DNA from 3 places in the Geobacillus sp. YHL genome. Region 2 is predicted to be linked to each of the others. Evidence: riboswitches for the same ligand, from Rfam matches in the RefSeq annotation. Region 2 holds a riboswitch; each other region holds the start of a gene.
What was found. A riboswitch is a leader RNA that binds a small molecule or an ion and turns the genes downstream of it on or off. The one in region 2 is predicted to bind cobalamin.
Positions count from the first base shown of each region.

Region 1: another riboswitch for cobalamin. It lies ahead of JCR24_RS13535 (ribonucleoside-diphosphate reductase subunit alpha); the one in region 2 lies ahead of JCR24_RS03720 ((2Fe-2S) ferredoxin domain-containing protein).
Region 3: another riboswitch for cobalamin. It lies ahead of JCR24_RS08835 (ABC transporter substrate-binding protein); the one in region 2 lies ahead of JCR24_RS03720 ((2Fe-2S) ferredoxin domain-containing protein).

Region 1 covers NZ_JAEIGB010000018.1:12,503-14,762, reverse strand. The annotation lists gene JCR24_RS13535 (ribonucleoside-diphosphate reductase subunit alpha) at 1-1,097, opposite strand, end outside; cobalamin riboswitch at 1,153-1,348, opposite strand; gene JCR24_RS13530 (IS1634 family transposase) at 1,759-2,260, opposite strand, start outside.
Region 2 covers NZ_JAEIGB010000002.1:238,024-240,283, forward strand. The annotation lists gene cobJ (precorrin-3B C(17)-methyltransferase) at 1-436, opposite strand, end outside; gene JCR24_RS03715 (HoxN/HupN/NixA family nickel/cobalt transporter) at 438-1,145, opposite strand; gene JCR24_RS03720 ((2Fe-2S) ferredoxin domain-containing protein) at 1,148-1,522, opposite strand; cobalamin riboswitch at 1,704-1,897, opposite strand; partial or broken gene JCR24_RS03725 (RraA family protein) at 1,958-2,098, opposite strand; gene JCR24_RS03730 (retropepsin-like aspartic protease) at 2,116-2,260, opposite strand, start outside.
Region 3 covers NZ_JAEIGB010000007.1:101,453-103,712, reverse strand. The annotation lists gene JCR24_RS08840 (NUDIX hydrolase) at 1-431, shown strand, start outside; cobalamin riboswitch at 501-699, shown strand; gene JCR24_RS08835 (ABC transporter substrate-binding protein) at 841-1,800, shown strand; gene JCR24_RS08830 (FecCD family ABC transporter permease) at 1,787-2,260, shown strand, end outside.

The sequences.
Region 1 (2,260 bases), on a different contig from region 2:
TCATGCGTCCGCAGCCGTTCGTCACCGTTGTTGAGCCGCGCATCGAGAAACGCAAAAATGTCTTTATGCCATACATCCAAATAGACGGAAATGGCCCCTTTTCGCTGTCCCAACTGATCGACGCTCACCGCTGTATTGTTCAACTGCTTCATCCACGGGATGACGCCGGAGGAGACCCCTTTGAATCCTTTGATGTCGCTGCCGCGCGAACGGATTTTGCCTAAATAGACGCCGATGCCGCCGCCCGATTTCGACAAATTGGCGATGTCGGTGTTGCTGTCATAAATCCCTTGCAAGCTGTCATCGACCGTGTCGACAAAGCAGCTCGACAGCTGGCCGTATGACTTTCCGGCATTGGCAAGCGTCGGCGTCGCCACGGTCATGTATAAGTTGCTTAACGCCCAATACGCTTCCTTCACGAGCTCAAGGCGCCGCTTGGGTGGTTCATTCGCCATTAGCGTCATGGCGATGACAAGAAACCGCTCCTGCGGCAATTCATACAGCCGCCGCTCATAATCGCGGGCCAAATACCGATCAGCGAGCGTGCGCAGCCCGATGTACGTAAACAGCTTGTCCTTCTCCGGATCAAGAAACGCACCGATGGCATCAATTTCTTCTTTCGTATAACGTTCAAGCAGCAGCGGACTGTACACCCCTTGTTCTGTCAGCGCAACAAGCAGCGAGTAGAAATCGCCATACCGCTCGCGCTCGTCATACCCACGCTGCCGCGCCGCTTCACGGTACAATTGCCGCAAATACAGCCGGGCGCACACAAATGTCCAGTCCGGCTCATCTTCATCAATGTAAGAAAGTCCTTCCAAAATAGCCGTTTGGTGCAGCTGTTCTACCGTGACGGACTCCTTTCGACTGAGAAGCTGCCAAACACGCTCGACGTATTCATCAAGCGACAGACGGCCGAATCCAGCGGCGGCTTGCCCAATCAGCGACGCAAACTCTTCACGTGAAAAAGAAACCGGCTTCCCTTGGTCATCGATGATGATCATTTTCGTCAATGCGGTCATTCGTTTCCCCACTCCTTCAATAAAAAATCCGCTCGGGCAGGCGAGCGGATGAAACGACAGACGGAAAAAAGGCATACGAAACCCTTTTTCTTTTCCCCTATCGTTTCATCTTCTCACACCCCGAAGAACATGAAACGTTCCAAGCAAGGCAGGTCTCCTGACTCGTGCATCGTCCTACTTTGGGGCCTTCCCAGCGGCGCGCCGAATGGCTCTTGCCGCCAGTGGCCATCCCATTTCGTCCGCACATACAGTTGCGGGGGCAGTTCCGGATTCACACCGGATTCCCTATTAAGTCCTGATGGACACCATTGCTTGGCAGAACGATATGTAGTTGTACAACAAGACTTCAAAACCAATATATAGTATTTTAGCATCCTGATGGAACAAGCATATACCAAAACCGGGAAAATTGCAAGAGCAGTTGAATGGAATTTTCCTTTCTGCCAATTATCGTTTTTTGTTCATATTCCGTTCCTGAACACTCTCCCACCTACGCAAATGCGTAGAGGTGGGAGATTCTTTGGAACACCCGCCCCACGTCAGGTTGCCAGCCAAGCCATCCCCGTGCATCCCACGGTTTGGTTGCCTTCCGAAGACAGCCAACGAAGCCCTTCTTTCAAGATATTTTGGGCGGCGTTGGGGAACCCGAGTTCGACAGTCACTAGGCAAACAAAATGCCTCTCGCCCCTTGATACAAAAGGGATCGGAGGCATTTGGGCACACTTCGGGCGTGTATCTAGGTGCGAGGGTGGATGCCTAGAATCTTTGGAGGAGGTTCCAGCCCTAGAGCCGCAAGGAATAGCGCTTGTTTGGCCGTCAGTTCGGTTCGTTGATAAAGGTCGCCGTTTTTTGAAGAAAAATGTCCAAGCATGAGACGCTCGCATTCGTCTCTTACTTTCGGCCACGATTCATGAGTTCGGATCTCCACGATCCGAACCAGCAAGAGAGCCAGCCAACTGAGCAGCACATGCGCCCGGATACGGTCTTCCAAGCGATGATACATGGGGCGCAGCTCGAGTGTTGATTTCAACGTCCGAAAGGCCTGCTCGATATCCACCAGTTGCTTATACCCAAGCGCGACATCCTCGGCAGACAAGGTGTCATCGGAGGTTCGGATGAGATATTTGCCATCGTACTTTTCCGCTTCACGAACCGCTTGCTTGTCGATGCGAAGCGTTCCATCCTTCAATTGACGCAAGTATTTTCCGTAGGACGGATGGGAACGCAGCCGGCAGGTG
Region 2 (2,260 bases):
ACGGCGTCAAATGGTCGCTCAAGCTGATCGTGCACGCATCGTGCATAATCGGTGCGCCAAGCAGCGCGGCGCACGAATGGATCGCGGAAATGCCGGGGATGACTTCGACTTCAATCGAGCTGTCTTTCGTCCACCCTTTTTCGATCAGCACTTCATACACGAGCCCGGCCATGCCGTACAACCCGGCGTCACCGCTTGAAATGACGGCGACCGTTTTGCCGCGCTCCGCCCATTTCACCGCCGCTTGGGCGCGGCTCACCTCTTCCGTCATGCCCGTGCTGATGATTTCCTTTCCGACAATCAGATCGCGCACAAGTTCGATGTACGTTTTGTAGCCAATGATGACGTCGCTTTCTTCAATCGCTTCCCGAGCCCGTTTCGTCATATGGTCGACGCTTCCCGGGCCAAAGCCGACAATGAGCAATTTGCCGCCCACTTTACAGCCCCCCTCTCCATATCTCGATTATCATCGACATCCCTAACCATATGCTGTAAATCCCTGTGACCGCACCAAGGACATAAAACAGTCGTTCCCGCTGCTTTGCTTTCCAAAATCCCCACGATAATCCAGCCGCTGTAGCAATCGTCGCAATGAGCAAGCCGGCGACAAACAGCACAAGCTGAAGGACAGCGGCGCTCACACGCACTTTTCCGACCGCGTGGGTGATAATGGCTAGCTGGGTCGGGCTTTCGACGCCAATGCCATGAATGATGCCGATGATCAAGGCGCCAGCCCAACCAACATGCGAAAAAGAACGGCAACTGTCCATTTCCCGCCTTCCCCGCAGCCATCGAGTAACCGTATGGCCGAACTCATAAAGGAGCTGAAACCGGCTTTTCACCTCACCCCGCCGAAAAAGAGAAAAAAGCATCATCCCGCCAAGAAGCACAAGCGTAACGCCAACTAAGAGCTCAATGGCGGCGGCTGACGACTCGGGAAGCCGGGCGCCGACCATGAGCGCCGCCACCCCCATGACAAACACGATTGCTCCGTGTCCAATAGCGTACATGATTCCGAGCGCCAACTGCTGTCTTCGCCGCGACTCGCTTCCGACCATATCCGCAATGGCCGCGACATGGTCGCTGTCCATCCCATGACGCATGCCGAGAAATATCGCTAACATTACATAACTGGCCCATTCCATCATTACGTCCTCCTCTTTCGAACGCCAATAACCGACTCCGTCCCACCAAGACGGGTCAACCCGTCTTCACGGTATTCATACGTCGCCCACGCGCGAAGCGGCTCGCCGTTTTGCAAATGGCGATGGACGACCTCTTTTGCCTTCTCCGGTGTCATCAACCGGTACCAGACGCCATCCGGGTAGACGATCATCACACACGCATCTTGACAGCGTCCGTTGCAGCGCGTCCTTGTTGTATGGACAGCGTCGTCAAGCCCAAGGCGGGCGATTTCCTCGCGCACCGCGGTTGTCACGTCATCTCCGCCATGGCGGAGGCACGTCCCTCCGTTGCAAATGAGCACATGATGCTTCATTCCCCGCAAATCCCACGTCGCCACCAAATCCCCCCTTTTGCTAGAATGGTAGAATGAAATGCGGCAGACGGACGGTTTTTCGACAAAAGAAAAAGCACCTCTACAGCAGAGGTGCAGAAAAATGTATACGAAAGCCGTAAACGGCCCAAACAGGGCCCCTAAAGCCGTCATTCTCCCGCACGTCTGCCTATAGTCCCGTAGGCATCCGTCCGATCCAAACAAGGCAGGTCTCCTGACTTAGGATCATCGCTTGGCGGCGTCTTCCCGAAGCATCCTTCAGTGACTTGTTGCCGCAAAGCTCTCCATCACAGTGGCGGGCACCGTGCCGGATTTTCACCGGGCTTCCCTTTTCACCCAAGCCCTTAAGCAGGCTTAGGCACCTTGTTTGTCTTACCGCCATATATGCGCTGTCATGGAACAAGCATCCGTTTTCATCGTAGTACAACCAATGCGTTGCCGTCAACCGTTTTTTGCCGACAAATCTTTGTTGGCGACGACAACGCCGTCCGCATCAGCGTACACGTACGCCCCTGGCTCCCAGCGGACGCCGCCAAACTCGAGCGCAACGTCGCGGGCGCCTTTTCCTTCTTTTTGGCATTTCGAGCGGGCGTTCCATTTCAACCAGAACGATACATCTCCAACTTGTCCAGGTCTAAGACAAATCCAGCGCCCAGCAATATATCCAATCCTAACAAACCGTTAATCCCCTCATAGTCCATCCCGCTAAAATCAATTTCATACTCTCTTAGCTGGAAAGAATCT
Region 3 (2,260 bases), on a different contig from region 2:
CAGCCTATATTACGAATGACACGGGAGAGGTTTTGCTTGTTAAAAGCTATGACCGCTCCGATACGTGGGAAATGCCGGGTGGACAAGTTGAACCGGGCGAGCCGCTCGATCGGGCCGTTCATCGTGAGGTGCATGAAGAGACTGGCGTTGACATCCGTCTCATTGGGGTCAGCGGCGTGTACTACAATGAAACTAAAAATATCATAAACATTGCATTTAAAGCGACATATGTGAAAGGAAACGTTTTTCCCCAGCCTGAGGAAATTCAAGAGGCGAAGTTTGTGTTGATCGATGAGTCGAATATTGATGAATATGTGACATGGCCGCATTTGAAATCGCGGGTGCTCGATGCGATGAAAAGGGGATGCTCTGTTCCTTATGAAGCATGGGTCATGAATCCGTCTCGATTATCTGCAAGAGTGGGAAGGTGAAGTGCTGTAAATTCATAGTTGTCAAATGCTAAACGCTGCATTATTATAAAAATGTCCATATCCCATAACTGAATCCATTCGCAGCAAGGCGCCGAAAAGGCTTAATAGGGAATCCGGTGGGAATCCGGAGCTGTCCCCGCAACTGTCAATGCGGACGAAATGAAATCGCCACTGTACGGACGGATGGCTTGCGCTGTTTTCCGTACGGGAAGGCTTCAGAGTAGGATGAAGCATGAGCCAGTAGACCTGCCTTGCTTGCCGCAGTTTCCGAATCTTCGGGGGGTGAGACGCGGAAACAGTCGCATAGGGCATTGTTGTGCCCATTGGCGGTCTGTTTCGCGCTCATTCCCAGATTTAGGCGGAATGGGCGTTTTTTATTGTACATACATCACTGAAGGGGGAATGACGGATGAAACGTTGGACATGGCCGGCGGTGGTGGCGGTGTTCTTCCTTCTGGCCGCCGTGCTGGTCGGCTGCAGCGGTGGAGCCAATAGCAACGCCCAGCCAGCGAAAAAAGAAGAACCGAAAACGGAACAAGCGGCGTTTCCGGTGACGGTGAAAGACGGGCTTGGCGAGGATGTCACGATCAAAGCGGAACCGAAAAAGATCGTCTCGCTCATCCCAAGCAATACGGAAATCGCCTATGCGTTGGGGTTGGGCGATAAGATCGTCGGCGTCAGCGATTTTGACAATTACCCGGAAGACGTCAAAACGAAAACGAAAATCGGCGGCATGGAATTCAACGTCGAGAAAATCATTTCGCTCAAACCGGATCTTGTCTTGGCCCACGCGTCAAGCGCCCATAACTCGCGCGATGGCCTCAAGCAATTGAAAGACGCCGGCATCACCGTGCTTGTCGTGAATGACGCGAAGTCGTTCGACGATGTGTATGCGTCCATCGACTTGATCGGCAAAGCGACCGGGACGACAGACAAAGCGAAGCAAGTGATTAAGGATATGAAAGAGAAGCTTGCGCAAATTCAAGAAAAAGCGAAACAAATCCCGGCGGACAAACAAGCGAACGTCTGGATTGAAGTGTCGCCGCCGCCGCAGCTGTATACGGCCGGCAAAGGGACGTTTATGGATGAGATGCTTCAAGTGATTTCAGCGAAAAACGTCGCCGGCAGCTTGGAAGGCTGGCCGATGGTGACGGAAGAAAAAGCCGTAGCCTATAAGCCGGATGTGATCATCACGACATACGGCGGAGCGAAGCAAGTGTTTGCGCGCGCCGCTTGGAAAGACGTGCCGGCGGTGAAAAACAAGCGGGTGTATGACGTCAACACCGACTTAGTAAGCCGCCCGGGTCCGCGCCTTGTCGAAGGGGTCGAGGAACTTGCCAAAGCCATTTACCCGGATGTGTTCAAGTAAAACGTGGATGTATATATTGGCCGTCACGGCGGCCATGTTATCGTTGCTCGTAGGGATATCGACAGGATCGCTGTCGATTCCCTTTTCTTCTATTGTCCGCATTTTGGCGGCTGAATGGTTCGGAGCGGCGCTGCCTCGCCACATTCCGGCTGATTGGGTGCCGATCGTGATGGCGATCCGCTTGCCGCGCGTCGTGCTCGCTTTTTTGGTCGGGGCGTCATTGGCGCTGGCTGGCGCGGCGTTCCAAGGGTTGTTGAAAAATGCGCTCGCCGATCCGTACACGCTCGGCGTCTCGTCCGGCGCCTCGGTCGGGGCGGTGCTCGTCATCTTTCTCGGCTGGCAATGGCCGCTCTTTGGCACGTTCACGTTGCCGATCGTGAGCATTTTATGCGGCATGGCGACGCTTGTCGCCGTTTTGGCGTTCACTCGCGCGGTTGAGCCGCAGCTGTCGGTTGAGACG